2 regions of the Ruminococcus sp. 1001136sp1_2201st1_G3_2201SCRN_220225 genome follow, and region 2 is predicted to be linked to the other one. Evidence: riboswitches for the same ligand, from Rfam matches in the RefSeq annotation. Region 2 holds a riboswitch; the other holds the start of a gene.
What was found. A riboswitch is a leader RNA that binds a small molecule or an ion and turns the genes downstream of it on or off. The one in region 2 is predicted to bind thiamine pyrophosphate.
Positions count from the first base shown of each region.

Region 1 (13,358 bases), on a different contig from region 2:
TACAATAACACACACTCTTTTCTTCAATATTTTTTTCAATACATTTTCTGCAATTTCCATGCACACTGCAAAGAATGTGCGGACATTTGCAATACATCTTTTCCATAGGTCTTACCCCTTTACAGCACCTGCTGCCAGACTCTCCTGAATATTGTTGCTCAGGAATGCATACAGCAAAAGTGTAGGAATTGTTGCAATTGTCAGACCAGCTCCAATAAGCCCCCATTTGGTAGAATACCTGCCAACCATATTGTTTACACCTACTGTGATGGTCATCCACTGGTCACTGTTGATGAATGTCTGTGCCAGCATCAACTCATTCCAGGAATCCAAAAAGTTCAGGATTGCCACAGTCGAGATGATCGGCTTAAGTAACGGGAGGATGATCTTAAAAAAAATCTTATACAGACTTGCTCCATCAATAAACGCAGCCTCTTCCATTTCTTTAGGAATGGTTTTCAGGCTTCCGCTGATCAGCAGGATTGCCATTGGCAGGTTAAATGCCACATACGGAACGATCAGAGACCACAAGGTGTCTCTTATTGTCTTTAAGTTCCGGTACAGTGGCAGAAGTACTGCCTGAAGTGACAACATCATTCCCAGAAGGAACAGAATGTAAACCACTGAGCTAAGTTTCCATTTCAGTCTGACCAGAGCATAGCTTGCCATAGACGCTAATATTGCAGTGGCTACAATGGTTACAGCTGCAACCAATAAACTGTTTATCAGATACTTATAAATATGTGCCTGTCCGAATACTGTAGCATAATGCTCCCAATGCCATTCCTTCGGAAGTCCGATGATATTCCCTCCAAAAATCTCAGCATTGCTCTTCAATGAGAACGTGAACAGCCAATACAGGGGGAATAACTGGATTATCGTCCAGAAAATCAGGCCGCTATACATAACTACCTTTACAGGTGTCAATTTTTTTCTTTGTTTGCCCTCTTCCTCTATTTTCATGAATCGCTCCTATATTTCCCCATGATTTTTTTGAATATAAACTGTACTCCAAATGTAAACAAAAGACATATGATAATAATTGCGATTGCAACCGCACTTGCGTATCCGTAATGGTTGCTGGAAAAAATCTCATTATACATCATCAAAGACAGTACACTGGACGCATGCATTGGTCCTCCGCCAGTTAAAATAAAAATCATATCAAAAGACTTCAAGGAACCAACGATACAAAAAATTGTTACTGCCTCAATCATCGGAATAATAATCGGCATAATAATTTTCGTAGAAATCTGAAGTTTAGAAGCTCCATCAATCTTTGCAGCCTCAATAATGTCTGATGAAATGGATTTTGCCGCGGAATAAAACAGCAACATATTGTAACCAATATCTTTCCAAATCATTGGAATAAAACAAGCTACCAGAACTGTTGCGGAAGACCCCAGCCAATTCTGTTTCCATTCTGGATGGCCAAGCCATTCAAAAAACACATTCAATAATCCATAGGATGGATGATAAATTTTCATCCACAAGTTTGCAATTACTGTACTGGATATAATAACCGGTATGAAAAAAGCATTGCGGAAAAAGTTTTCTCCCTTTACTCCATTCACCAATACCAGAGCCAGCAACATAGAAATTGGCATCTGAATTAAAACGGAAGCAGCCGCTAATAATAACGAATTTTTTAAAGAAAGAAGGAAAACCGGATCCTTGAACATTTCTATGTAATTATCCAATCCTACAAATGTTCCTTCAGAGATTCCGTTCCATTTCAGCAAACTGTAATCAGCCGACTGAATGATCGGAATGGCTACAATCAGGAGAAAAAGAATCAAACCTGGCAAGATGAAGAAACATATGGCTTTTTTACTGCGCAATGCTTTTTCCATATTAAACCTTTACCTTTCTGTTATTCTGCTAATGCTTCCTCTTTCGCCTGCTCAATCTGGGAAGCAAAATCTTCAGGTGTTATACTCCCTTCAATAACCCCCTGAAGTAAGTTATAGGATGCATCAATTGCAGAGCCTGTGAGGAATGTGTCCCACGCAAGTACATATCCGGTAGAATCCTGAATCAGTTCTTGAACTTTGGCAAGAGATGGACTGATATCAGCATCACCTGTATCAAGATCTGTCCAACAAGGAAGGGAATCGCCAAGGATATACGCTTCTTTTGACATGTATTTTGTCATTCCATATGCGAAATCAAATGCTTCATCCGGATGCTCAGTTGCGTTGTTTATCATAAAGAAATCAATAACACCACCAGAATACTGAGTTGTATCACCTTTTCCATTTTCAACTGATGGGAAAGTTGTAACTACAATCTCGTCCTGTGAGCATGCATTGTCTGGACTGTCAACACTCTGTGCTGCCCAGCTTCCGGCGAAAAACATTGGAACCATGCCACTGTAGAACAGTTCCTCTGCTTCATCAGAAGAAATTCCAAGTGTACCCTCCGGGAATGCACCAGCTTCGTTCATTTCCGCAAGAAGTCTTGCAGACTCTACGATTTCAGGAGTATCCAGTGTAGCGTCACCAGCAAGTGCAGAATTCATATAATCAGCGCCAGCGGTACGAACTGCCAGCATATTTTGGATCATTCCAATGTGCCAACCGTCTTTCGCGCCGAGAACCATTGGGGTAACACCGTTTTCTCTGAATACTTTGATGCATTCGATCATCTCATCATAAGTAGTCGGGATTTCCAGGTTATTTTCGTCGAAAATCCTCTTGTTGCAGAAAAGAACACCAGCCCACTGTTTCAGCGGTAAACCATAAGTCTGATCATTATATGTACAATAGGTTGTTGCCCCTTGAAGCAACTCATCATTTACTCCATATTTCTCGTAATACTCATCTAACGGAAGTACAACGCCTGCATCTACATAAGTTTTTGCATATCCTCCACCCCAGCAGAAGAATACATCTCCCTGTGAGCTGTCAGCTGCTGCTACTCTAAGTTTAGTTGTCTGATAATCAACCTCCTGTGTTGCAATCTCTTCGATATGAATGTTTGGATGTTCCTCTTCGTACTGAGCAATATAATCCTGTACAAGCGGGGCCATTGGTTGTCCCTCCGGCCAGATGTCCCAGAATTTTAAGGTAATCTCTTCATCTGTAAGCTGGACATCATCTGCCGCGCTTACACTTACTGCCATGGATGCTGCCATAGCTCCCACCAACAGTACGCTTAACATTTTCTTACCTCTCATGTGTTGTCCTCCTTTACATTACGTAAAATATTATATTTATTTTTTTCTTTTTCTATTTCTGCATATACTTCGGACGGTACTTCTTCGTAATGATCGTCCAGACCCATAAGATAGGCTCCCACAATAGGCTCATATACGGAGTCTATGATATTTATATTTACTGCTTCCTTTTTCAATTCAGATTCAACAGTTTCCCGAAGGGCCGGTACCTTACATTTGAAAATACTTCCAGATAAAACAATATCTACCTTCTCATCCAGGATATCCAACTGTCTCATTCCAGAAAGAATATATGGAACAATTCCCCGGGCAAAGTCTGCGTAAACCTCCGTAGCAACCTGATCTCCCTCCATAGCAACCTTCTCAACCACTTTGGGGAGTCCCAGATAATCCGATGAACCAATTCTGTGATCCACTCGCATTTGCAGAAGTTCATCTACAGAGTCTGCATGAAACAACTCACATAAATAATCCTTTAGTACAGTTGGTGTCCCCACCCCCGCCTGCGCATCAAACACCTTTTGTACAGCAGCCGCTCCAATAGATGCTCCGCCTTGAACAGAATCCGGAATATAATATCCAAAAATGATTTCCCTGCTACCATTTCTGACTGCACAGTTCACACCGGATCCGGCACAGATAATTCCACATTTGTCGCTGGCTGTTGCTGCTCTCATTGCAATAAGACAATCATTCACGATAGAGATGTGTGAAATCTTAAAATGGTCATACATAGCATTCTGGACAAGTTCTTTTTCATAGGCCCAGTCGATTCCGCTCATTCCGCCATATAATCCGCTGATATCCTCATATGCAAGTCCAGCCTGATCCAGAGCTTCATCAAACGCTTCCTTTGCTGCTTCCATCGCCATTTCCATTCCGTTAACAGAATGAACAGCGCCAAAGCTTTTTCCCATTCCAAGGATATGTCCGTATTCATCTCCTACTATTGCAGCAGTTTTACTGCCCCCTTGGTCTATTCCCATAAAGTATTTCATACAAATCCTCGCTTTATGTTCTGTTTATTTAAAAAACTGAGGTAAAAATTCCTTGCTACCCTTTAACAGGTCCGGAACAAGCTTCTCAACAACAGAGTATTCTCTTACTAACGGATGTGCCAGCAGTGCCTGTTTCATCTTTGTTACATTACCTTCAACAGCAGCTTCCACTGCAAGCATCTCATAATTCTTAACCTCGCTGATCAATCCCCAACACGGTGCAGGAATATAAGATTTATGAATTGGAGCCATACCGCGTTTGTTTACCAGGCAATTTATCTCAACAACTCCATCATCCGGAAGGAATGGTACAGCACCCTTATTCTGAACATTTACAACCATCTCAGTATCTACATTGTTGTAAACAGCATTTACAAAGTTCATGGCAACTTCTGAATAACCACCGCCGCCTCTCTTATAGAGTTCCTTCGGAATATCTGCATTGTTCTCATCTGCATAGCCTGCAAATACAATTTTCTCAAGATCCTGTACGTATTCGCCTCTTGTCTGGCTCTTTGCTTTCAGTTCTTCAACTCTCTGACCTGTCTTATAGTAATACTGTAAATACGGGCTGGTCAGACAGCCAAGAAGCTTCTGGATATCTGCTCCCACATCATCATTTGTCTCTGCCAGAGTCTCAAATTCTTTTTCTGTGACCGGTCTTCCGTCAATAGTGATGTGACTGATAAAGTTCAGGTGATTCAGTCCTACATAATCGTACTGTACACGGTTGTAGTCGATTCCCATGCTTCTTTTTGCCCACATTTTCGGGAAAATACCGCCAGAACAAAATCCTGCGATGTTTGCGTTTGTGTAACGTTTTACAGCTTCTGTCACAAGCCCTGCCGGATTGGTATAATTGATCAGCCATCCATCTGGAGATGATTTCTCCATATGTCTTGCAACATCAAGCATGACCGGAATGGTTCTGAACGCTTTCATCATTCCACCAGCACCTGTTGTTTCCTGTCCGATCAGACCATATTTGAGAGGGATTTTTTCATCCTTAACACGCTGTTTGTTACCTCCTACACGGATCTGAGTATCTACAAAAGCTGCTCCATATAAGGCATCATCAATATCTGTAGTACTTCTTATCTTGATTGGAAAGTCTCTCTTTGCAGAGTAGCGCTTGCAAAATCCTTCCATCACCTCAAGTCGGTGTGAATCGATATCATATAATACCAGCTCATCAATCGGTAAACTTTCTCTGCGAACAATCATCTCATCTAGCAGTTCTGGTGTGTATGAACTTCCAGCTCCTACAATTGTAAATTTCATAGTGTCCTCCTTTTTGTTTAACGTTACACATTTTATCTAAAAATAAATTATCAGTGTAACCTGACAATTTATTTTCGTTCTGGTTATTAATTTTCTTTTCTGGTTGTCTGACGAATAACCAGATTGGGATAAAACATTTTCTTTTCTTTTATTTCTTTCTTCTCTTTAATATCTGAAATCAGAATATCTACAGCTGCTTTTCCCATATCGCTAAGAGGCTGTCTGACAGTTGTCAGGGGAACATAAGAAAAATTGTGGTTTCGCGGCTGATCATCGTCAAATCCAATCAGCATCACATCATCCGGAATCCGAATTCCAGCTTCTAAAAGAGCTCTCATACCCCCGTAGGCCGTCTGGTCGGAACTGAAAAAAAATGCATCTGGAAGATCTGCCTTTCGACAGGTAGAAAGAAATTCCTTAAGAGTATTGTAACCCTCTTCTTCGGACCATCCAGACTGAAGTATCATAATATTGGAAGCACCGTGTTTTTTCATGGCACTCAGATAACCTTTCTGCCTTCTTCGCGCAGCCTGTCGGTTCTCATCACCGGCAACATGGGCGATATTCCTGCATCCGCATTGGAAAAGATAGTCCACAGCCACTTCGGAACCATATTGATTATTTAGCAAAATATTATTTACATTCAGGGAACCCATATCATTCTCAATCAGTGCAAATGGAAAATGTGATCTGGCAAGCTTAGTGATCAATTTCTTATCATCTAAGGCACTTCCGTAAATTAGGATTCCATCAACCCTTTCCTGCATGAAAAAGTTTATATAACTGCTCTTCTTCTCAGTACTGTTCCCAGCACTACAAAACAGAACATCATAGCCAAGCTTTCCCACTTCTTCTTCAATAGCCTGGATTAAATCAAAAAAATACGCATCACATAAAGTATCTACTACAACACCAATGGTGTTAGTTGTCTTCAAGACCAGCGATCTGGCAAGTCCATTGGGTGTGTACCCAAGTTCATCAATCGCTGCCTGTATCTTCTGGCGGGATTTCTCGCTGACTCCATATTGATTATTTACGACTCTGGATACAAGTGTAGCTGAGCACCCGGCTTTTTTTGCTACATCGGTTATAGATACCATATATTCTGACCTCTCGAATGTAATATATGTAATATTTGTTTTGTTTAACGTTAAACATAGTATATTCCAGTATTTGCAAGATGTCAACTGATTATTTGATATTTTTTGTTTATTTGTTTATGTTATTATATTTTGCAATATATTTATTGTGCATTATATACTATATTTTCTTGTGTATCGTAACACATTATATGTTTGTTGGATTTTATATATATTTCTATAATTTTAAACTCGTTTGAATTTAAGGGACACGTTCTGGTCAGAATTTCGTAATTTTTAATCAAATTAAGGGAAGTATTTTTCTTTTCATGTATGTATAATGTACTTAGTTCAAAGATAATCATTATATATAAGGAGACATAAATGAATAGCACGGAAAAAAAATGGTGGAAGGAAGCTGTGGTTTATCAGATTTATCCACGAAGTTTCATGGACAGCAACGGGGACGGAATTGGAGATTTAAAAGGAATTATTGAAAAAATTCCCTATTTGAAAGAGTTGGGCGTAAATGTAGTCTGGTTATCTCCCATTTATCAGTCCCCAAACGACGATAATGGCTATGACATCAGCGACTATCGCAGAATCATGGATGAATTTGGAACCATGGATGATTTTCAGCAGCTGCTGATGCTTTGTCATGAAGCTGGAATCAGACTGGTAATGGATCTGGTCGTTAATCATACTTCTGATGAGCATGCCTGGTTTGTGGAAAGCCGTAAAGACAGAACCAATCCTTACCGCGACTACTATATCTGGCGGGATCCTGCTGATGGAAAAGCGCCCAATAACTGGGGTTCCTGCTTCGGAGGTTCTGCATGGCAGTTTGATGAACAGACCGGCCAGTATTATCTTCACTTTTTCTCAAAGAAACAACCAGATCTGAACTGGGAAAATGAAAACGTAAGAAATGCAGTTTATGACATGATGAAATGGTGGCTAGACAAAGGCGTAGACGGCTTCCGCATGGATGTGATCAGTCTGATTTCCAAAGACCAGGAATTCAAGGATGGAGAACCGGAGCTTACTGGCTACAGTAGTTTTAATGTATGTGCCAATGGTCCAAGGGTTCACGAATTTCTCCAGGAAATGCGGCGTAAGGTATTGTCCAAATACGATCTTCTCACAGTTGGTGAATGCACTGGTGGCACTTTGGAGGAGGCTAAGAAATACGCAAGCAGTGATGAAAAGGAACTGAACATGGCATTCCAGTTCGAGCACGTAACTCTTGATGCTGACACGAACAATAAATGGGGACTGAAGCCTCTGAACCTTGTAAAATTAAAAGAAATCATGACCAAATGGCAGGTTGGACTTGAAGGCAAAGCGTGGAACAGTCTGTTTTGGTGTAACCATGATCAGCCTCGAATGGTTTCCCGCTGGGGAAATGACAGAGAATACCGTGAAATTTCCGCAAAAATGCTTGCCACCTGCCTTCACATGATGCAAGGTACCCCTTATGTTTACCAGGGCGAAGAACTGGCTATGACAAATATGCCCTTTCAGGATCTTTCTGAATTCCGTGATCTGGACAGCATTAACGGCTACCACGAAATGGTGGAAGTAAAGAAGCTGATGACTTCCGAGGAGATGCTTACTTCTCTTCGCAAAAAAAGCCGTGACAATTCCCGAACTCCAATGCAGTGGGATGACAGCACCAATGCAGGCTTCTCCACCGGTACACCATGGATAAAAGTAAATCCAAATTATACGGAGATCAATGCCAGAGAGCAGCTCCAGAGACCGGATTCTGTTTTCCATTATTACCAGAAACTGATTCAGCTCCGTAAACAGCACGAGATCATTGTTTACGGAAAATATGAGCTTCTGGACGGTACAAATCCTGATGTATACGCCTACACCAGAGCTCTGGATAATGAGAAGCTGCTGATTGTATGCAACTTTACCAGCAAGGAACTAGACTACCCCATTCCGGAAATGTATAAAGACGGAAGCTGTCTGATTTCCAATTATCCAGACAATACCATTGGTAATAAGCTTCGTCCCTATGAGGCATATGTATTACATATAGAGCTTTAATTCTTTTCAGTAACTGTTCAGAAGGCTTCATTCCGCAAGGTGTTTTTGTGAACATACTGAACAGTTACTCTTTTCAAATATTTCATAACTGCTGTGCATTGTCAAATATGCTCCGCAGCTTATTATACAAGGAGGAATCATTTATTATGGAAAAAAAATGGTGGCAGGATAAAGTAGCCTATCAGATTTATCCGAAAAGCTTTTATGACACAAACGGTGATGGAATCGGCGATCTGCCGGGAATTATTGAGAAACTGGATTATTTAAAGGAGCTGGGGGTTGACATTGTCTGGCTTTCCCCCTGCTATCGCTCCCCTCTTGCCGACCAGGGATACGATATTTCCGATTATTACGACATTGACCCGCGATTCGGAACTATGGAGGATATGGACCGCCTTATCGCAGAAGCAAAGAAGCGGGACATGTATATTGTCATGGATCTGGTTGTAAACCACTGCTCTGATGAGCACGAATGGTTTAAAAAAGCCTGTAAAGATCCGGATGGAAAATACGGCCGTTTCTTCTATTTAAGAGACAAAGAAGATGGTAAGCTTCCTACTAACTGGCGCTCCTATTTCGGAGGTTCGGTATGGGAGGATCTGCCTGGCACCAACAAACAGTACCTTCATGTTTTTCATAAAAAGCAGCCCGACCTGAACTGGGAAAATCCAGAGCTCCGTGAGGAAGTATATAAAAATATTAACTGGTGGCTGGACAAGGGTCTTGGCGGTTTCCGCATTGATGCTATCATTAATATCAAAAAAGCTCTTCCTATGCATGATTATGAGCCTGATCGTGAGGACGGACTCTGCAGCATTAATAAAATGCTGGAGGAAGCTACCGGAATCGGAGAATTTCTTGGAGAAATGCGTGACCGCACCTTCAAGCCTCACGATGCTTTTTCCGTAGGTGAGGTTTTCAACGCAAAAGACGAAGAGCTCCCGGATTTTATTGGAAACAATGGTTATTTTTCTTCTATGTTCGACTTTAACGAAACCATTTTCGGAGGTTCTGAAAAAGGCTGGTACGATTGCAAAGAAATCACACCTGACGACTACAAGCGCTGCTGTTTTGAGACACAGGCCAAAATGGGGGATTTCGGATTCGTTTCCAATATTATCGAGAATCATGACGAGCCTCGCGGTGTCAGTCACTATATTCCAGAAGGTGATTGCTGTGACACAAGCAAAAAAATGCTGGCAGCATTGAATTTCATGCTTCGTGGACTTCCCTTTATTTATCAGGGACAGGAGCTTGGCATGGAAAATATCCCGTTCAAATCTATTGACGAGGTAGATGATATTTCAACTCTGGATGAATATAAAGTTGCACTTGACGCCGGACTTACCCCGGAAGCAGCTTTGAAAGCTGTTGCCCGCCGCAGCCGTGACAATGCCCGTACCCCCATGCAGTGGACTGGTGAGGAAAATGCCGGATTTACAGCTGGTACACCGTGGCTTCGGGTAAATTCCAATTATACCGCAATTAATGTGGAAAAAGAGACGATTGATCCAAATTCCGTACTTAATTTCTATAAGAAACTGATCGCTCTTCGCAAGGATCCGGAATATAAAGAAACCGTTGTGTATGGTGCTCTGGAGCCCTTTATGGAAGATCGGCATAATTTAATGGCATACTACCGTAAAGGAGATAAAACTTTGCTTGTGGTTGGCAATTATCAGTGGGATGAGCAGGAAATTACACTTCCATCAGAATGCAAAAAGGTGCTGATCAATAACTACCCGGATATGGTTCTGGATGGAAATTCAGTTAAGCTGCATGGATATCAGGTGCTGGTTGTGGAGTTAGCGTAAACGATTTTCACGCTTGGTATTTATTGTATTCCAACACCTTATTGACAATTTTTCCCATTATTACTATAATAACAAAAGAACAGGGGAGCTTGTACACAGGCTGAGAGGAAATTGTGAATTTCGACCCTATTACCTGATGCGGATAATGCCGCCGTAGGAAGTCATCATGGGTTTGATTTTTTTCGGAGACACCTCATTGGGGTGTCTCTTTTTTCATATGGCAGCAATGCAGCGTTCGGCTGGGGGCACCACTTTCGGACGCTATATAAAATTAATGCATACATAACAACAGTGCCGGTTTGTAAAAAGATTTTTTCACGTTATAACTCATAACTCGTGGAAACTGCTTCAAACAAGGCCAAGAGAAAGGAAGAAAATTATGAGAACAGCATTAACAATCGCTGGAAGTGACTCCAGCGGAGGCGCCGGTATCCAGGCTGATATCAAGACAATGATCAGCAATGGAGTATATGCCATGAGTGCGATTACCGCACTTACCGCACAGAATACTACCGGTGTAACAGGTATTATGGAAGCAACGCCAGAATTTCTGGCAGACCAGCTGGATAATATTTTTACAGATATTTATCCGGATGCAGTGAAGATTGGAATGGTATCTTCCAGCGCTTTGATTGAAACCATTGCGACAAAGCTTCGCCAGTATGAAGCAAAGAACATTGTAGTAGACCCGGTTATGGTCGCCACAAGCGGAGCCAAGCTGATCAATGATGAAGCCATTGAAGCCCTTAAAAGTCAGCTTCTTCCAATGGCCACAGTCCTGACACCGAATATTCCGGAGGCAGAGGTTCTGTCCGGAATGAAAATAGAAACTGCCGAGGATATGATCAAAGCCGCTGCTGCCATCGGAGAGAAATACAGCTGTGCAGTGCTTTGCAAGGGTGGTCATCAGCTAAATGACGCCAATGACCTTCTGTGGCGCAAAGGCGATTACAAATGGTTCCAGGGAAAGCGGATCAACAATCCAAACACTCACGGAACAGGATGTACCTTATCCAGTGCCATTGCTTCTAATCTGGCAAAGGGATTTGACCTGGATACTTCCGTGGAGAGGGCAAAGAAATATATTTCCGGAGCACTTGCTGCTATGCTGGATCTTGGAAAAGGCAGTGGTCCTATGGATCACGGATTTGCAATAAAAAATGAATTCACACTGTCACATGACGAGATTACGGCAGAAGCCTCTGTCTTCACAAATGGGGAATCAGGCGTGTCAGCAAAACAAGCAGCCTCTGTCACTGCAGAATCTGAACTCTCAACCGTAAAACCGACACCAGATAAGGAGGCGAAATAACATGACCGAAAAACGTACTTCCATTTTTGAAAACGGCCTGATCTGGTTTGGCGCTGGTGTTTCCCTGGCGGAAATCCTCACTGGAACCTATTTTGCCTCACTTGGCTTTGGAAAAGGTCTTCTTGCCATTATCATCGGACATATTATTGGCTGTACCCTGCTTTTCCTCGCCGGAGTAATTGGCGGAAAAACACGCCGCAGTGCAATGGAAACTGTAAAAATGAGCTTTGGGGAAAAGGGCGGGATTTTCTTCTCCTTCCTGAATGTACTTCAGCTGGTTGGCTGGACTGCTATTATGATCTACGACGGAGCTCTGGCCGCAAACGGTGTGTTACATACCGGAAGCTGGGTATGGTGTCTGGTAATCGGTGCACTGATCGTACTGTGGATTTTTATCGGCATCACAAACCTTGGAAAAATCAACACCATCGCTATGGCAGCACTTTTTATCCTTACACTGGTACTCTGCAAGCTCATCTTCTTTGATGGCGGGACTGCACTTGCCATTGGCGAGGAAGCCATGTCCTTTGGTGCTGCGGTTGAGCTTTCTGTTGCAATGCCACTGTCCTGGCTGCCGCTGATCAGTGATTATACCCGCGAGGCGAAGGAGCCAGTGAAAGCAACTGCTGTAAGCTCTATTGTTTACGGTCTTGTAAGCTGCTGGATGTATGTAATCGGTATGGGTGCAGCGATTTATACCGGTGAATCCGACATTGCTCAGATTATGGTGAAAGCCGGACTGGGAATTGCAGGCCTTCTGATCATTGTATTTTCCACTGTTACCACCACATTCCTGGATGCTTACTCCGCCGGAATTTCATCTGAATCTGTATTTTCCAAAATTAATGGAAAATATGCCGCAATTGCCGTAACCATCATCGGAACAATTGCTGCAACTGTGTATCCAATGGACAACATTACCGATTTCCTGTACCTCATCGGTTCTGTATTTGCACCGATGATCGCCATTCAGATTGCAGACTTCTTCCTGCTGAAACGTGCTGACAGTCTGGGCGAATCGGTTGACATAACAAATGCGGTAATCTGGGTGATCGGATTTGTGCTGTACCGAATTTTAATGAGAATTGATATTCCTGTGGGAAATACACTGCCAGATATGGTGGTTACCATTCTCATTTGTATGATCGTGCGAAATGTTTTAAAGAGTAAAAAATAGACTTTCACTTTAGAGTGTATTGGATAAAAGACTTTCTGCAAGATATGCATCACGACTTATGAGAGATTTTGCCCGGATGACTCACAGAAAACACAGCCATTCTAAAAGAACTTCGAAATATTTTTTCGAAGTTCTTTTTATATTGCCAAAACCAGGGCAATCCACCTTTTACCGTCACCGCAGTATTTAGGTTCCTTATGTTTTTTGCATAGACAAACTATAAAATCCGCTGTGTCAGGTTGAATTTAAAGAGCTTAAATGGTACAATGGACTATCTTGATTGTGCAACTTCATCACACCGGAGGTACCGAAAATGGTAAAAAAAAATATGAACGAGAACGATGGATTTACGCTGGCTGAGCTCTTGATCGTAGTCGCTATCATTGGTGTACTTGGTCCTATGTCAAGATTTAGTACAAGTTAAAATAAGAAATTTCTCCCTATTTTAACCTGCCAGAAGC
Region 1 covers NZ_JBCOME010000078.1:2,065-15,422, forward strand. Annotated here, with positions in the region: gene AB5642_RS18150 (glucosamine-6-phosphate deaminase) at 1-106, opposite strand, end outside; gene AB5642_RS18155 (carbohydrate ABC transporter permease) at 112-963, opposite strand; gene AB5642_RS18160 (carbohydrate ABC transporter permease) at 960-1,853, opposite strand; gene AB5642_RS18165 (ABC transporter substrate-binding protein) at 1,874-3,178, opposite strand; gene AB5642_RS18170 (N-acetylglucosamine kinase) at 3,175-4,176, opposite strand; gene AB5642_RS18175 (6-phospho-beta-glucosidase) at 4,201-5,457, opposite strand; gene AB5642_RS18180 (LacI family DNA-binding transcriptional regulator) at 5,544-6,557, opposite strand; gene AB5642_RS18185 (alpha-glucosidase) at 6,921-8,594, shown strand; gene AB5642_RS18190 (alpha-glucosidase) at 8,741-10,408, shown strand; TPP riboswitch at 10,480-10,585, shown strand; partial or broken gene thiD (bifunctional hydroxymethylpyrimidine kinase/phosphomethylpyrimidine kinase) at 10,788-11,576, shown strand; gene cytX (putative hydroxymethylpyrimidine transporter CytX) at 11,722-12,897, shown strand; gene AB5642_RS18205 (prepilin-type N-terminal cleavage/methylation domain-containing protein) at 13,226-13,321, shown strand.
Region 1: another riboswitch for thiamine pyrophosphate. It lies ahead of thiD (bifunctional hydroxymethylpyrimidine kinase/phosphomethylpyrimidine kinase); the one in region 2 lies ahead of AB5642_RS00250 (thiamine-binding protein).

Region 2 (18,981 bases):
GAATTTATTACTGTTTTATAGGTAATAATTTACTTGCAAGTGTTTGAAAAAGGCTTTCTGCAAGATGTGCGTCACAATTTGTGGAAGATTTTATCCGGATGAGGGCGCCATAGCGGGCAGCAACCGAATTCGGGTAGAATATACCGCAAAGTGGGCGTGCAGATTGCGGATTTTATTCAGCATTCCACAGCCACTTTAATTACGCCATCTCTCTTATTTTCAAAGAGCTCATACGCTTCCTCAATTCTGCAGAGCAGATAGGTATGTGTGAGCACAGGCTTAGGCTTCTCCATTCACTGTCTGCCATCCGGAACTTTCATGGTAAATATAAAAGCAAGTGAACTAAGCAGCAGCATATAAGGATACAGCAGCATTGGAAGTATATCAAATGCGCTGACCACTTCTCCTAAACTGGCTGCAGCAGAAACAGCAACCAGCATTTGCGCTCCGTATGGTAAAATCCCCTGAAAAATACAGGAAAATGTATCCAGGATAGAAGCAGCTTTTCTGGCGCTGATACCGTAATCCTTTGACATTTCCTTTGCAATCGGGTTCGCCATAACGATCGCAACTGTATTATTGGCAGTTGCAATATCCATTAGCCCAACTAACAGTCCCATTCCCAGGAGCCCGCCTTTTTTTCCTTTAAACACTTTCTTTATCCAGTATAATAAAGCGGAAAATCCACCATACTCCTTGATCAGGGCACAGATTGCAGCTACCAGAATCGCAACCATACTGGTTTCAAACATCCCGGCAGCACCGGTTCCCATATTTCCGATCAGGTCTGTGGGTGCTATCATTCCTGTTGCAATCATAATAACTGAGCCACTTAGAATACCTGTAATCAGCACGAAAAATACATTAAATCCGATGATTCCACCTATAAGAACCAGAATATAAGGAATGATCTGTATTAAATCATATTTTTCTTCGATGAATCCACCATTATAATTTTTAACAGACAAAACCAGCAGAATAATAATGCTGGCAATAGCAGCTGGCAGTGCAATAAAGAAATTCTCCTTAAATTTATCTTTCATTTCACAGCCTTGTCCATTACATGCAGCAATGGTTGTGTCTGATATAAATGACAGATTATCTCCAAACATGGCGCCGCTCATGACGGAACCAATACAAACCGGCAGTGCAAATCCGGATACTCTTGCTACTGCAACTCCAATTGGAACGATCAGCGTAATTGTTCCTACAGAGGTACCCATTGCAAGAGAAACAAAACAGCTGACCACAAAAAGCACAACAACTGCAAACTGAGGCGGAACCAGTGACAAAATAAAATATGCAACACTGTTTGCAGATGTTCTTCCGACTATACCTACAAAAATACCTGACAGCATAAAAATTATGATCATTGTAATAATGTTAGGATCACTGATTCCCATCCCCATAACTTCCAGCTTATCATCCAATTTAAGCTCGCGGTTCTGTATACAGGCAACAAGTAATGCAACCAGAAATATAACGACAACGGGAATTTTATAAAATCCCATCTCGATATCCAGACCATACTCAAATAATATGCCAAGCCCCAGATACAAAACAACAAACACTACTATAGGAAGCAGTGCTTTTCCATTTCTTTTTTCATTTTTCCTCATCCTACATTTTTCTCCTTCTTCGTTATAGTACTAATAGTACCATTTTTGTGCCGGCTTCACAATAGCACGTCAACTGGATATTTTACATAAAAAGTCCCGGCAGGCTTCTGCTTCTGAGCGCTCAAACTCAGGTAGTATGAAACCTGCCGGGAAGTTTTATTTTCATCAACCGAAAAACTACAGCTTGCTAATAATCTGTCTCTTATATTCCAAAAATTCTTCTGACAATGCAAAATCCTCTGCCCTTGGTTTTCTCTCCTGGATCACGATCTCATCTTTGATGGTTCCCGGAGTTCCGTTCAGGATGTAAATCCTGTCGGACAAAAGAATGGCCTCGTCAATATCATGGGTGATAAACAAGGTGGACAGATCAATATGCTGCATAACCTCCAGATACCACTTATGCACACTGGCCTTGGTCAGCGTGTCCAAGGCACTGAAAGGCTCATCCAGAAGGGCAACTCCGCTGGAACTTAAATAAGTTCGAAGCAAAGCCGCACGCTGTCGCATACCGCCGGACAGCTGGCTTGGATACTGATACTGGGTGCCTTCCAGACCAAATTCTGCAAAAAGCGGATTGGCCTTTTCCCTGGCTTCTGCTTTCTTCATGCCTTTCAGTACAAGGGGAAGTGCTACATTGTCGATCATTTTCTTGTGGGGAAGGAGAAGATCCTTCTGCAGCATGTAGCTGATGCTTCCAGGAGTGGAAGTCACATCCTGATCTTTCAGATAGACCTTTCCTTCATCAGGCGGGATAATACCGGAAAGAACATTGAACAATGTGGTCTTTCCGGAACCGCTGACTCCCAGAAGGGAAACCAGCTCCCCCTGCTCCAGATGAATGGAAATGTCCTCCAAAACCTTTTTTTCACCGTATGTTTTTGAAATATGTTCTGCTCGTAAAATTACTTTATTTTGTTCTGATGACATATTCGTTCCTTATACACAGCGCTACTTCCATAACCAGTTCCATTTTCCGCAATAATTGGGGTAAATTTGCCTGACAGAATAGCTCTATGCGTTAATTTCTTTCTCTTTCATTCCTTACTGTGGAAGATACTCGTTAGAAAATCCGACTCCAGTAAGATCCTTGTCGCAAAGCTGGTTCTCATACAGCCATTTGTAGAATGCATTCCATCTGTCTGCATCAATTACGCCCCAGCTTTCTGCATCGTCAATGTATTTTGTGGAAAGGAATTCCTGACTCTTCTTTACAAGCTCTTCAGCATCCTTCAGAGAGCCTGTATTATCGCCGTCAATGAGGATCTGTGCTGCCTCATCCGGATTCTCTGCTGCAAACTCATATCCCTTTGCAGTTGCTTCCATAAATGCTTTCGCCTGATCCGGATTCTCAGCAAGATAGTCGTTATTTGCAATGATAACCGGTGTGTAGTAGTCAAATACAGGATTGATATCAGAGAATGCAAAATAGTCGCAGTCTACACCTTCTACGTCAGCATTGATTCCGCCCCAGCCCTGGAATACCCAGATGGCATCCGTCTGATTGGCAGCAAGTGCTGCAGGCTCATCTGTAATATCATTAGGGATCAGGGTAACCTGACTGAAATCTCCGCCGTCGCCGTTTACAACATTTTCCAGCACAGCAAGCTCGATTGGGGAATCCCATGTGGAATAGGTTTTTCCGGTAAGTCCGGCTGGTTTATCAATTCCGTCACCTTTTCGGGAAAGGATTCCGGAGGTGTTGTGCTGAATGATTCCTGCAACTGCTGTGATTCCAAGAGGCTCGTCAAGTGCAAGGGAAGCAGCCATGGTATCCTGGGCCTCGATCGCAAACTGAGCCTGACCTGCTGCGCACATAAGGGCTGCACCATTTTCCGGTGGCTGAACGATTTCCACATCAAGACCAGCTTCTTCGTAGTAGCCTTTTGCCTGTGCTACATAAAGTCCGGTGTGGTTGGTATTCGGTGTCCAGTCCAGGCAGAATGTGATTTTCTCCTGTGCACCATCTTCTGCGTATACACCTGTAGGAACTGCAAGCACCATAGCTGCCGCTGCAACTGGTGCGATTACTTTTTTCAGATTCTTATTCATGATTTTTCTCCTTTTCTACCTGCAGCCATGGCATTGTGATCCGGCTGACAATATTTACTGCCAGAAGAAGTAAAAGGCTGATGATCACAATGAAGATAATGACTGCAAACATTTTATCAAAAGAATATGCTTTTTTTACACGGGTCATATAAACACCAAGTCCGTTAAATCCACCCAGCCACTCAGAAACAACTGCTCCTACAACTGCATAGGAAGCAGATATTTTCAGCCCGGAAAAAAACTGGGGCAAAGCACCTGGAAATTTCACATGGCGGAAAATCTGTGCCCGGCTGGCTCCCATGGCCTTCATCAGACGAATGGCATCCGGATCCACACTTTTATATCCATCCAGCAGTCCGATTGTAATTGGGAAAAAAGTGGTGATCACAACCAGAGTGATCTTAGGTGCCATTCCAAATCCCATCCAAAGCACCAGAATTGGCGCAATGGCAATGGTCGGTATGGTCTGCGTAATGATCATGATCGGATAAAATGCCTGATCCATTACACGGAACCGATCCATCATAGTTGCAAACACAAATGCCAGCGCGATTCCAATGAGAAGTCCGTAAAAGGATTCCAGCAAAGTGAATTTCGCATGGAAAAGTATGGTTGGCAGATCGCCAAACAGGGCTGTCAGCACTGCTACCGGAGATGGAAGCATGTAGGAGGGAACAATTCCCGAAATGCTTACCACTTCCCAGCCAAGCAGAATCACGGCCATGGCTGCAATTGGAGGTATCTTACTGGTGATGTTTGGTAACTTTCTTTTCAATGGTAAGTACATCCCCTTCTGGTTTATATGCAATTTTAACATATACGCTCATAGCCTTGCAGCCTGCGCGCTCAGCTACATGCTGACACTCTTTTACAATATCCATCAGCTGGTCGTAATCACCTTCAATGGTGGTCTCAAATGGTCCTACATAATAGTTCAGACCAGTGGATCTGATGTAGGCGATCACCTCGTCTACAATGCGGATAACTTCCTCTTCATCCTGTACATTTGGCAGTACCTGAATTGCTACACTTGCGTTCATTTTCTTTTCCTCCTATTTTCTGTCCCATAAACAGGACTTTGCGTTAAAAATCGAATAAGAACCATTCTTGAAACTGTGACGGAACTGAACAGGCTCTGTCAGTCAGTATGAAAAAAGAGCACCTGCCATCCAGACAAATGCTCCTAATTACATCGTTAAACACTTCCTACACTGGCATGATCCAACAGGTTAAAAGGGTCTAAGGACTACCTTACTCTCAGCTTCTCAATTGAAACTCCCCTGGTCTTTATTCAGATTTCGTTGCTTATTATAATACACCTTTCTTCAAATTACAAGAAACTATTTTTATCTCAATTATATTTTACATACCCTTAACAGAATTGTACTGCTCGCAGTCTGACCAGCACGCTCTAATTAATATTCCCATTTCATCAGAATTCGTAAAAAAAATCTCCCTGCATATCACAGTTATTTCCTGCAGAATATATAATAAATCTACAGATTCTCAAAGGCAGCCTGAATACTGTCATAGTGCAGGAATTTTCCCTGGGCTGCAAATTCCTTGATCTGATTCAGAGTGGCAAACATGTGGCCGTCTGTCTCTTCTTCCTGAAGGTGTAGATCTTCTTCTTTCACATCCATCACAAAGCGGTAAACATCTACGAAATAGTTGTCTCCCTCCCCTGGATTCTCTCTTTTGTAAGTAAAAAGATAGCCGCCCTGCGCACCGCTTACATCAAGGCCTGTCTCCTCTTTCACTTCGCGGAGTACAGCATCATAAGAAGATTCCCCTGCCTGTGCTGCACCGCCGGAAACTTCCCACCAGCCTGGTGCCCAGGCTTTTGTCATCACACGTTTGGTAATGAGAAACGTACCATCTGGTCTTGCCACTACTCCAAGTACGGTGAGATGGTATTCCCCGTCTTTTAAGCACCAGTCGTTTCGCTTCATGGTGCGGCCTGTAGGTTTCTTGTTAATATCATAGATGTCCCAGAATTCCAATTTTTATCACTCCTGTTATATGTTTCTCTTGTATATTTTTATATTATGATTATTTTGCGAATATTGTTATCGAATATAATAATTCATCTTTTCTATTTCAGAAGTTCCTCCACCATCTCTCTGGTATACTCTACCTTCTCTACATGGTTGACCTCGATCTGATACAGTGCATTTGCCGCAATGTGCTCTGCTGCCTGCTCCAGATCACGAATACCTGAAGTATTGGAATAACGCTGGATGATTGCCTCCAGCGCCCCCTCTGTGATAATGCACTCACTCTCTTCCATATGCATTCTCTTAAGAACTTTCGGAAGAGAGAATCTGGAAAAGATTACTTTCTTCTCCTCAGCTGTATAATCCGGAATATCAATTACTGCGAATCTGGACATCAGCGGTGCACTGATCTGGTCACGGTCATTTGCAGTAGCAATTGGATAAACACCGCCAGTTGGGATCATACACTCCATATAGTTATCTGTAAATCCAAGATTGTCCAGAAGGGTAAGAAGTACGTCTGCCGGATTTCCATTTCCTTTGCCGGAATTTGCCTTATCAAGCTCGTTAATAATAAATACCAGATTAGAGGCACCAGCCATGGAAAATGCCTCCATAATAATTCCGGGCTTTGCATTTGCGTAAATACGGGGGCTTCCGGTAAGCTGCTTAGAGTCGTTAATTGAGCTCATGTCCAGCGTAGTCCACGGAAGTTTCAGGATTCTTGCAACTGCATAGGCTATCTGGGATTTGCCAGTACCGGCAGGTCCGATCAGAAGAAGTCCGTAGGCCGGAAGGGTATGTGTACGGTTGATCTGGATAATCGTCTCGATAATACGTTGTTTCACACGCTCCATTCCATAAAGCTCTTCATCCAGGATTCTCCTTGCCTCAACAGGATCGATTGCTTCAAAATAATTGTTCTTCCACTGGATATTCAACATAATAGAAAGAGCCCTCTGTGCATGATGGCGCTCTTCCTGGGAAACTTCACTGGATCTTGCCACTGCCAGATTTCTTCTGGTCCAGAGTCTGATATTATCCGGCAGTGTTTTGCCTGCGCAGGTCATAAAATCGGTAATACTCTGAATGCTGGTAAGCTTCATCTCATCACCGTTTTCCTCCTGTTCCTCATCCTCTTCTGCCTCAGCAGGTGCATTACTCTCCAGAAGTCTCTCAATCATAAACTGCAGAAAGCCATCCTCTGCAGAAAGCTTTGTGCCGCCGCCAAAAGCAGTTTCGCGAATGCGGTATACCGCATATCCGTCCTCCCTGTTAGTACCAGACAAACGTACATTGATCCTGCTGTCTCCCAGCCATTTCAAAAGACTGGTAAATCTGGAATCAATTTTCACCACATCTGCTGTATGGTTACCGTCTTCTTCCTTAAAATCAAAAGCAGTACGGTTTACCGGATTGGTAAACACACCGCAGGAATGATGTTTCCACTGTCTCTCTTTATTGTCAAGCACCATGATCGGCTGCTCCGGTGAAGGCTTCGTATGGCTGCTGTGAAATGTTGTGTAAGTACACTTTGCCTCCGCTTTACTTGCAGAAGCACCGCTGAAATCAAATACTGGCATAGCTTTTTCCTCTTTCCTGTGTATTTAAAGGGATATATTTCTCTAATTTCTCTTATCTACTATAACAACATTTTTCTCTAATGTCCAGAATGAGTTGGCCTGTTTCATAATGCAGCATTGTCTTGTATTATTGTTCACTTTGTGACCAGTAACTATCTTATTTTTTATATATCTTGGCATTTCTTAGTTTTTTACAAAAAATCTCTTGCCAAAATGGAGAAATTCGTGTATTCTATTATACGGACTACTTTTCAACAATTTGATTTTCACTTAACATTTGATATATATTTCTGATTTTTAGTGCGCAGACACCATAGTCCCTCCCAAAGCTTCTAATGGAATACTGCAATCTAAAAATAAAAGACTCCCGGGCGCTCTAGAGCGTGTCTGAAAAAGCTTTCTGTAAGATTTTTCAAACAGGCTCAAGTGTTCCGGGAGTTTTTCTATTCAATTATGCCAGACTTAACAGCTGCTTTCCTTCTGTCAGTCTTTCTTCAAACTGCTCATAGAAATCTCTGCCCACTTCATATGTTTTCATATAAAAACGATTCACCACATATAAATTCAGATTTTTGATCAGCTGGGCATCTGTGGCATTATAAAGAACCTCCTGCACATCCAGCAAAAAATAATGCCAGTCAGCTACAAACTTTTCATACTGGCGAAGATCCGGAGTGTCGATCCATTTCTTTACCTTGATCTTGCTCCGGCTTGTCTTCTTACATTCATGGATCTGCAGAAAATACTTAAATCCTCCATTTTCATAGAAACGTCCCAATGGGAAAAGTCTGCAGAAACCAGGACGGAAGTCATGGATGCTGCACCGTCCCTGTTCATTCAGGAAAACACAACATTGGTTTTTTCCACTCATGCAAAGATGAGGCAGAATGTTCCCATCCATGGCATCAAACTGGATCAGCCCTGCGCTTACCAGTTCCTGCGGTGTTTTTCCCAGATTCGTACACAGGCGGTACACATCCATGGGATCCAGCACAACTGAATCCCCCATTCCCTCACAGCAGTCATGACATCCTGCACAATCCTGGCAGTCTGCCTTTACCATATCGTTTAATTCATAAAGTCTTCCGTCGGAAATCTCTTCCAAAGATACTTCTCGGCGCATATGCAAATTCCTCTTTCTTTTATTTTTTTGTGGACAAACAAGGTTACGGTTCACTTCGCGATGCACAGAAATCATGCATTCCCATGATTTCCCGCTGAGATTCCCGTTTTTTCTGTAAACGATATTCACAAAAAACGTCTCGCGGAACATTGCCAGTGAACAGTAATATAACATGCTGCCATCAACAGCATCTCCGTATTATCTATCCTCTGTATTTACAGCTTAATTCCAGACAATGCCTGTGCAAAAGCATTATTCACCGGCTCATTTGCCTCCTTCTGCTGCCTGCGCAGATAGTTCTGCACGTCACGCTTGCCTACTCCTGCGCCCTCTTTCTGGCGTCTTGCCTGGAACGCGGAAAGCTTCTCTTTATAACCGCACTGGCAGACAAACGTCTCTTCCTTACCTTTCACATACATTTCCATACGTTTATGGCATTTTGGACAACGGGCATTGGTAGTGCGGGAAATCGTTTCACGGTAGCCGCACTCCCGGTCCTGGCATACCAGCATTTTGCTGTTTTTTCCATTGACAGCCAGAAGTTTTTTGCCGCACTGCGGACATACTTTATTTGTAAGATTGTCGTGGCGGAACGTGCCCTCCCCGGTTTTGATCTCATCTACAATTTCACAGGTATAGTCACGGATTTGGTGAAGAAAATCCCCCTGACGTATCCTGCCTTTTGCAATCTGGGAAAGCTTCATCTCCCAGTCAGCTGTGAGCTCAGGCTTTTTCAGGTCTTCCGGCACCAGCTCCAGAAGCTGTTTTGCCTTTGAGGTAATATGGATCTCATTGCCTTTTTTCTCCATCATAAAGGAATGGAAAAGTTTCTCAATAATGTCTGCTCTTGTGGCAACGGTTCCAAGCCCCCCAGTCTCTCCAAGGGTTTTCACCGCTTCTTTATCTCTTGTCTCCATAAATTTCACCGGATTTTCCATAGCTGCAAGAAGAGTTGCCTCTGTGAATCTTGCTGGCGGTTTTGTTTTTCCTGTATTTAAGGAAGTTTTCAAAATCTTTAGTCTGGTTCCGGTTTTCATCTCCGGAAGACGCTGGTCTTTCAGTTTTTTCTCATCATCCGCCTCATCTTCCAAATCATCATCTGCTCCGCCTTCGTAAACTTCCTTCCAGCCCATGCTCTTTATCACTTTGCCGCTGGCTGCAAAAGTTTCTCCTGCCGCTTTCGCCTCCATGGTCACCTGCTCATACTGGCTTGCAGGATAAAGAACTGCAAGGAAACGACGGACAACCATATCATAAATCTTCCGTTCTTCATTTGTCATGTGGTCCAGCTGAACAAACTGTTCTGTCGGAATGATCGCATGGTGGTCACTGACCCTCTTATCATCCACAAAACTTCCATTCACCTGCACAGGCTTATTCATAAGTGCGCCAGCAAGCTTTCTGTACGGACCGATTCCGCAGGCCTTCAGTCTTTCCTTAATAGTAGGAACAATGTCCTTTCCAATGTATCGGGAATCGGTTCTGGGATATGTGAGTACTTTGTGATTTTCGTAAAGGCGCTGCATAATATTCAGGGTCTCTTTTGCAGAAAAACCATATTTCAGGTTGGCTTCCCTCTGCAAAGTTGTCAGGTCGTACAGGCCCGGGGCCATAGTCTTTTTTGCTTTTTTCTCTACACTGGTTATTTCAAGAGCAGCGTTCTCCAGCCTGCCTTTGATCTGCTCTGCCCTTTCCCTAGAAAAAGTACGGAAGCTCTTTGTTTTCTCATCTCTCCAGGTCCATTTCACATCCTGGGTCTCCAGAGAAATACCATAATATTCTTTTGGCACAAATTTGCGGATTTCTTCTTCGCGCTTTGCGATCATGGCAAGGGTGGGGGTCTGCACCCTGCCACAGGAAAGCTGGGCGTTGTATTTACAGGTGAGAGCTCTGGTACCATTCATTCCCACCAGCCAGTCTGCTTCTGCCCTTGCAACAGCTGCACGGTAAAGATTATCATAGTCATGCCCGTCTTTCAGATTGGCAAAGCCTTCTTTAATTGCTTTATCTGTGACTGAGGAAATCCACAGTCTCTTAATTGGCTTATGGCAGCCTGCTTTTTCCAGAATCCAGCGGGCAACAAGTTCCCCCTCCCGTCCTGCATCTGTGGCTATAATGATTTCTCCAATATCTTTTCGGAAAAGCTGAGTCTTTACTACGGAAAATTGCCTGCCTGTCTGGCGGATGACTACCAGCTTCATCTCCTTGGGGAGCATGGGCAAGGTCGCCATTTCCCATTTTTCATACTTTCTGTCATATTCTTCCGGGTCAGCCAGGGTTACAAGATGTCCAAGTGCCCAGGTTACTACATAGTTTTTGCCTTCGAGAATACCACCATTTTTCTGGTTTGCGCCAAGAACACGGGCAATGTCTCTGGCGACGGACGGTTTTTCCGCAATTACAAGTGATTTCATGTATACACTCCTGATTATTTTCGTATTTGATGATGTCTGCTTAAGCAAACAGTGAAATCCTCTCCATAATTGTTAAGGAATAGTTACATTATAACACACTTCAGAAATTTTTAAGAATATTTTGTTAAAATTAATTTGTAAAACGATCCCACCAATGCTATTATGTAACCATAAAAGACAGAGAATCTACATCGCAAGGCTTCAGGTTCTTTGTCTCAGAGCATGCCCCCAAATACTTTCCCTGATATGTGCTTCACAATTTATGGGAGATTTTGCAAACATGTTCTAAAAACCTAGGAGAAGTTATGTATTATTTTATTGTTAATCCCAATTCCCGCTCTGGCAGGGGACGTTCCATCTGGAATGAAATTCATCAGCAGCTTATGCTTCGGGGAATTGATTTCCAGTACTGCCTTACAAGATATTCCGGACATGCCGCAGAGATTGCTTCTGATGCCTGTGCTCTTGGCACTGAATCTGAGCCTGTATATATCATTGCAGTGGGAGGTGACGGCACCATTCACGAGGTGCTCACCGGCATCACCGATTTTGACCGGGTAGTCTTCGGATACATTCCAACCGGCTCTGGCAATGATTTCTGCAGAAGCATGAGACTCCCTTTTGATCCAATGGAATCACTGGAATATATCCTAAAGGCAGAGCATATCAGCAAAATGGATGTTCCTTACCTGCTCCGCAATAATAAGAAGTCCCGATTCGGTATCAGCACGGGAATCGGATATGACGCCGGCGTATGCCAGGAGGTTCTGGCAACGCCCTTAAAGAAGATATTCAATCGTCTTGGGCTGGGAAAGCTGATTTATCTTTTCATTGCATTGAAGCAGCTGATTTTTATTAATCCAGGAAAAATGACAGTGACCCTAGATGGAGAGAATACTTTTTCCTATGACCACGTATATTTTACAGCGGTTATGAATCAGAAATATGAAGGCGGCGGTTTTAAGTTCTGCCCGGATGCTCAGCCTGACGACCAGCTTCTGGACGTGATCCTTGTGGAAGGTATCCGTAAGATAAAGCTTTTATTTTGCCTGCCTACTGCTTTTTTCGGAAAGCATGTGGGCATCAGGGGAATACATATTCTCACCTGCAGCGATATCCATGTACATAGTGCGTCCGCTCTTCCCATTCATATTGACGGGGAATCTGGCGGAATTCGCGAAGATTTAACAGTTTCCATTGAAAAAAGCTCTTTAAAAATCATTTTACCTGTGGTATAATCTCTCACGATTTGGGGGATCCGGAATTACAAGACCGGTAACCCAGATTGGAAAAGGAGTGAAAAAGACTTGGTACAATTTATAAAAAAATACAGGCATGGTCTGATCATACTTGCGTATGCCATTGTTTATATGCTTTTTTTTGAGTATCTGGAGTGCAGGCCGGTATGGGGATTTCATGTGATCGACACTGTTTTTGATGATTACATACCATTTTGTGAGTATTTTATTGTCCCCTATCTATTATGGTTTCCGTATCAGATTCTCACAGTTTTATACTTTATCTTCAGGAACAAGAATAAAAAAGAATATTATCAGTTGATTTTCAATATGATGATGGGTATGACTGTTTTCCTGATCGTGTCTTATGCATATCCAAATGTACTGCACTTAAGACCATCGGAGTTTCCAAGGGAAAACGTGTTTACAGATATGGTAAGATGGCTGTATCGGACGGATACACCGACCAATGTTCTGCCAAGTATTCATGTATTTAATTCTCTGGCAGTTCATATGTCACTTACCAATTGTGAGGCGCTGAGAGACCACAAAGGGGTAAGGTATGGATCATTGGTTCTTACATTACTTATTATCATGTCTACTATGTTCCTGAAGCAGCATTCCGTAATTGATGTGTGCTGTGGTGCTACGCTGGCGCTGTTTGGATATCTGTTTTTCTATCCGCAGAAGGCAGGAGAAGAAGCAAGTGGCATGGCAGTAGAGAGAATTGGACGGAATAATCGCAGGAAACATTATTAAACAAAACGCGCACTTCCAGAAATGGGAAGGCGCGTTTTTTTTAACAAAAATACGAGCGGCGACAACCGAATATAGATAAAATATGCTGCAAAGTGGGGCGTACAGATTGCAGGAATGATTTTTCAAACAGTCTCCAGAGCGCCCTGATCATTAATCAGTTAAATCCGTAGAACTTCTGGCAAAGCTTGTATGCAGCTACAGACACCTTACGTCCGCCGCGGCCTGGAAGGTTCATGAAGTTACCCATGAGGCTGTGGCGAAGTTTTCCGTAGAGGGCACGGTTCGTGGAGCGGATATATTCCAGAAGCTCCTTCTTCTTGTCGAGAGCTTCCTTTGTGCCGGAGCGGATCAGCATAATGGAGGAAATGGTAGTAATAATATCCAGATAACTGATCATGTAGGCTCTGGTGCGTTTATTCATGCTGCCGCAGCTGGTGTAGGAATTTACCATCAGTTTATTTACGCGGAGCTGCTGGTCAATTCTGCGGATCATAACTGTCTCGTTTACGGACTGGTCATCGCGGCCGATAAAGTAACGGTAGAAATTGGTATCCAGGTAGTACATGTTCTGTACATACGGCAGCGGATCAAAGGCAAAAATATTATCTACGTAGAAGGTATGCTCCGGCAGAGTCAGGTTGCACTCAAGGAGAAGCTGGGTGCGGTAGATCATGGAGTGCATGAGAAGATATTTTCCCTTTGGCATGTGACCTACTTCATTCCAGGTGAAAATCTGGTTCACTGGCAGGCAGTGACGGTACTGCATAACCTTCTTGCGGGTCGCACCCTGTTTCTCGTATACAAAGTTACTGATGAGAAGGTCAACTGTTTTGGAGCCTTTTACCAGCTCTTCCAGAGTTTTCAGGATCTCTTTGTAGGATTCTTCATTTACCCAGTCATCGCTGTCTACAACCTTAAAATAGAGACCCTGGGCATTGTGGATGCCGGTGTTTACAGCGCCGCCGTGGCCAAGGTTTGGCTGATGGATGGCGCGGACAATGCCTGGATATTTCTCCTGGTATTCATCTGCGATCTCGGCTGTTCTGTCCTTGGATCCATCGTCAATTACAAGGATCTCTACTTCATCTCCGCCTGGTAAAAGGGATTTGATGCAGTTCTCCATATAAGCTTCAGAATTATAACATGGAATTGCTATACTCAGTAATTTCATTTATTTTCCTCCTCATGTAGTGTAACGATTCTGTATTTTAAAATTACGCACCTTGCGATGTATTTTTCTTTTTTTCTTTGAGTTATGTTCTCAAAAACGCCAGCAGAACCGTTACATATATTTTTCATAAGCGCCAAACGCAGAAGGTATGGCGTAGTTTCTCTCTGATTCTTTTTTATCTGCAAAAAGAATTCCCGGGATATGTGTCTGCTCCAGGGAGGACACGCGGATCCGGTACGCTTTCATCCGCCACTCAATGTGGGAAAAAATATGCCTGGCCTCCGGCAGTTCTTCTATATATAAGGGCTCTGCGCCAAGCTCTTTCACGTATTCCAGGGCTTCCTCACGGTTCAGGTATCCTTCTGTATTGGGAAGCTCGTATAATCCGGCAAGGAGGCCTTTCGGCGGCCGCTTGCGGATCGCAGTGCAGCTTCCATCCTGAATAACCAGAACGGTTCGCTCTTCCACCACTCTTGGCTTCTTTGGTGCTTTCACCGGAAACTTTTCCATAGTGCCGTGAAGTCCCGCCTGGCAAAAGCCTCTCACCGGACAAAGGTCGCATTTGGGCTGTCCGTTGGGGACGCACACTACTGCTCCAAGCTCCATCATTGCCTGGTTAAAATCACCTGGACGGTCTTTCGGGATAATTTCTTGCAATGCGCTTTCTGTCTTTTTGCGAAATGCAGGTCTGGTAATGTCTTCCGAATCTTCCGTCATTCTGGTGACTACACGGAAAACATTTCCATCTACGGCTGGCACCGGAATGCCATACGCTATAGAAGCGATAGCTCCTGCAGTGTAACTTCCTATCCCCTTTAACGAGATAAGAAGGGAAAAGTCTTCGGGAAGTCTGCCATTATATTTTTCTACCATTTCCCTGGCTGCCAGCTGCATGTTCCGCACACGGCTATAGTATCCAAGACCTTCCCACAGCTTTAACAGCTTTTCCTCCGGACAGACTGCCAGGGCCGGGATATCCGGCAGTTCCCTGATAAATCTTTCAAAATAGGGCTTTACAGCTTCCACGCGGGTCTGCTGGAGCATGATCTCGGATACCCAGGTGTAATAAGCGTTGTGCTTATCCCTCCAGGGCAAAATCCTTTTGTTCTCATCATACCAGGCAAGAAGAGGCTGTATAAACTCATCTGTCATCTAGTTTCCTCCAAACACACAGGCACTGGATTCTGTATTTCCATCCCGTCCGGCTCTACCAGACAGTCATAGGCCAGAATATGCACCCCTGCCTTTTTCGCTTTCTGTAAGGTTTCCCCAAATTCCCGGTGCGTATCCCAGTTTGGTTCAAATCTTGTAATTCCCTTCATCTGGATCACCAGAAGCAGATAAGCCTCATATCCTTCCCTCATGCAATGGATCAGCTCTTCCAGATGCTTCACGCCCCTCGCAGTAGGAGCATCTGGAAAACGGGCAATATTGTCTGCTTCCAGGGTTACACCCTTGACCTCAATAAAAGCCTTTCTCTTATCTGAACAGGCATACAGATCGAATCTGGAATTTCCATAAGTTTTCTCAGGAGTTACCTGCACTTCCTCCGGAAAAAGATGTCCTGCCTTTACCCATTCCAGGGCGGCTTTATTGGGAATCTGGGAATCCATATTGATCAGGCGTCCGCCTTTATTTACACAGACCAGATCGTATGCTGTTTTCCTTGCCGGATTACTGCTCTTTTCCAGAAAAACCTGAACACCAGGAATCAAAAGCTCCCTGCATCTGCCTGTGTTCTTTACATGAACCGTCTCTGTCTGTCCCGCAATCTCCACATGTGCGATAAATCGGTTCGGACGATCCAGGAAACGGCCTTCTGTAATATTTTCGTATTTCATAGTTCACCTCGTGCTGCTGCCTGACTCCCAAAACGTGTCTGAAAAAGGCTTTCTTCAATGACAGTCTCAAGAAATAATGTAACTATTTCACTGCAATATAAAACTGACCAATAGTTCAAAAGCAACAGTCACCTTTCCTATCATAACATAAAATCGGCAAAAAGCCAGTTAAAATTGAAAAATCCCATATTAGGAGATTGATTTTTTTGATTTTCCTATATAGAATAGAAACCGTCAGATTTCAAAACAGAATGAGAAAAGAAGCAATTTAAGAATTTTAAGCACACCAGAAAGGACTAAAAACCTCAAATGGACAGTATTATTTTTGATATTGACGGAACTATATGGAATTCCACCGACGTTGTAGCTATGGCGTGGAATAAGGCTTTAGAAAAAGAGAATCTTGATGTCCGTGTGACAGCTGATCAGCTGAAAGGGCTGTTTGGCAGACTTCTCCCGGATATTGCGAAGGCAATCCTTCCAGAACAGACTGAAGCGGAGCAGCTTCGGGTCATCGATATCTGCTGCCAGGCTGAGCACGATCTGCTGCGTGCGATGGGGGCACCTGTTTACGACGGACTGGAAGAAACTTTGAAGGAGCTTAACAAACGCTACCCTCTTTTTGTAGTAAGCAACTGCCAGGCTGGATATATTGAGCTTGTTTTTGAGAAAACAGGGCTTGGAAAATACTTCACCGGTCATCTGTGTCCAGGAGACAGCGGGGAAGCCAAGGCAGCTAATATCCGTTCTATTGCTAAGAAATATCAGCTGAAAGCACCTGTTTATGTAGGAGACACCTTCGGGGATTACCAGGCATGTCAGGAGGCAGGGGTACCATTTGTATTTGCTTCCTATGGATTCGGACAGGTAGATACACCGGATTATGTAATTGAGAAGCCGGCGGATTTGTTGAAATTATTCTAATTATTTATACAAATTTTATTAGCATTCCTTACTTTTCAAAAAATAGTGTGCCTGACTCATCACTGAAGTAACGAGAATGTGACACACAGTTATTCAAAAGCAGATTGCGGGAATGATTTTTCAAACAGGCTCCAGTGCAGCTCAATATCCGGATTACAAAAGAAGCACCTGTATATCAATTTCCAGATATACAAGTGCTTCTTTTTCATCTCATTTCTTACATTTCTTGCGAATCACTACCACCATGATAATGAAGATAACAATTACTGCTGCCAGATAAATGATATCGTATACATAGCTCTTGACCACCATATCCAGACCGGTGAGGATTCCGAAAATGAGCAGGGTCACACCGGAAACCAGCTGGACCTTTTTGTCATCGTAAAGCTTCTTACGCTCAGCGGCATTTCCACCTTTCATAAGAACATCTCCATGACCTGTAAGAAGCATAACTCCCATTACAAGAGCTGCTATAGTCAGTATCATATCAAATGAATCCATATTCATATTAACTTATTCTCCACTTCTTTTGTGTTGTTCTGCTATCCGCAGCCTCAAAGACATGCAACTGTCTTTTCATTCAGCAAACACGCTCTAGTACATCGTTTTGTTCGTGCTCAGTGACCGAAAACTTTTTGTTGCTGTTCACAGCAATTTTCCAGTCAGATAAATGATCTTTTAGTAGAAGCACACGATCGGCACATTGGTATCAATAATGCTGTAAAGAGTAGCTGCTGCATCCAGCGGCATATTGATACATCCATGGGATCCGGCGTAGGTATAGCGGTCACCGCCGAAATATGCCTGCCAGGTAGCGTCATGGAAACCAATTCCGCCGTTAAACGGCATCCAGTAGGTAACCTGGGTTTCGTACTCGTAAGTGCCGTCCGGCTTCTTCTCTCCCCGAAGCACATCCGGGCTCTTCTTATAATACAGGGTAAAAATTCCCGGAGGTGTAGCTCTGTCATCATAGCGGATATCTCCGGAAACAATGTCAGAGTCAAAGATGATGCTGCCATTCTGGTAATAGTACATGTGCTGACTGCTCAAATCTACCTCGATATAGGTACTTCCAATATCATTGTATCCGTAAGAATTGGCTCTCATGGAATATACTGGTTCCCGTGTAGTCTGGGTACCCGTACGGATCTCTTCTGTCAGCTGTGCTGCTTCTGCGTCCTGATCGATCTTCCAGCCATATGCAGAGCCATAAACAGAAACAGTACGACCACTGGTCGTATTAAAGGAACGTGTTGTTCCAACTGTATCATGCTCACTTGCCAGCTGTGCCACAAAATCTTTGATATGCTGGGTAAAGGAAGCATCATCCTGCACCAGCTGTCCCTTGTCATCAAACTGCAGCCATTCCTTAAGGGTGCTTCCGTCAAGAGTGACTGTCTGCTCTCCAAATGTATAGGTAATGCTGGCCTTGGTATAATTATTATAAGCATCCCTGGTGGCCTGAAGGGTGGGATCATCGCTGGTCACTGCTGCCACTGCATATACATCCGGCGTATTTCCCAGATCAATGGATGTCTGGCTTCCGGAAATGGCGGTGTCCAGCGCCTTATAGGCTTCCTTCACCTTCAGCTTGCTGCCCTCTGTCTCAGGAACAATGGTAAACTCGCTTCCCTCAAGCGCCACATATGCATTCTCCGGCTCAACCTGATTCTCTGACTGTGCGCACTTCAATTCCTTTACTTCACTCTGAAGCAGACTCTTATCAAAAGTCACATTCTCCTGGGTGGTATAGCTTCTGGTCTCCATGAAACCCTTTACCCATTCATATGGCTTCTGCTGCTTCAAAAGATCCAGAACTTCTCCGTCAGACACATAGCGGTAATTGATCTGGTTTCCGCTGATGGTCTGCGGCTCCTGGTTCCGCGCGGTAACCTCAATGGAATAATCCTCCACATTGCTTGCAATCAGCTGCTCTGTCTCGTAGGCAGTCTTATTGGAACAGTTGATTCCGTTAATATAGGTTCCTTCAAAGAATCTGTCTGCATAATAGTAACTCACTGCTCCATAAGCGCATCCTGCTGTCACCGCAAGAATAGCTGCCACAATCCCCGTAACTTTAAGTCCCTTATGCTTCTTTCTGGGAACAGGGATGATCTTCTCATCCAGTTCCTCATCGGTAATAGGAACATAGGAAATCTTCGTCGGACGGGCAGATCTGGCTGCCGGCTTCGGAGACGGTCTGGCAGATTTCTTAGAAGTCTGCTTCTCAGGCTGGTCAGATGCTACAGCACCGACAGAG
Region 2 covers NZ_JBCOME010000001.1:39,106-58,086, forward strand. Annotated here, with positions in the region: gene AB5642_RS00220 (DUF6783 domain-containing protein) at 8-100, opposite strand; gene AB5642_RS00225 (DUF6783 domain-containing protein) at 65-199, shown strand; gene AB5642_RS00230 (Na+/H+ antiporter NhaC family protein) at 294-1,619, opposite strand; gene AB5642_RS00235 (ABC transporter ATP-binding protein) at 1,797-2,549, opposite strand; gene AB5642_RS00240 (ABC transporter substrate-binding protein) at 2,664-3,671, opposite strand; gene AB5642_RS00245 (ABC transporter permease) at 3,664-4,446, opposite strand; gene AB5642_RS00250 (thiamine-binding protein) at 4,415-4,711, opposite strand; TPP riboswitch at 4,857-4,963, opposite strand; gene AB5642_RS00255 (NUDIX domain-containing protein) at 5,168-5,674, opposite strand; gene AB5642_RS00260 (AAA family ATPase) at 5,767-7,251, opposite strand; gene AB5642_RS00265 (YkgJ family cysteine cluster protein) at 7,703-8,374, opposite strand; gene AB5642_RS00270 (DNA topoisomerase III) at 8,590-10,788, opposite strand; gene AB5642_RS00275 (diacylglycerol kinase family protein) at 11,094-12,026, shown strand; gene AB5642_RS00280 (phosphatase PAP2 family protein) at 12,096-12,785, shown strand; gene AB5642_RS00285 (DUF6783 domain-containing protein) at 12,861-12,932, shown strand; gene AB5642_RS00290 (glycosyltransferase family 2 protein) at 12,940-13,956, opposite strand; gene mutY (A/G-specific adenine glycosylase) at 14,068-15,108, opposite strand; gene sfsA (DNA/RNA nuclease SfsA) at 15,105-15,797, opposite strand; gene AB5642_RS00305 (HAD family hydrolase) at 16,107-16,721, shown strand; gene AB5642_RS00310 (DUF3784 domain-containing protein) at 16,932-17,228, opposite strand; gene AB5642_RS00315 (L,D-transpeptidase family protein) at 17,400-18,981, opposite strand, start outside.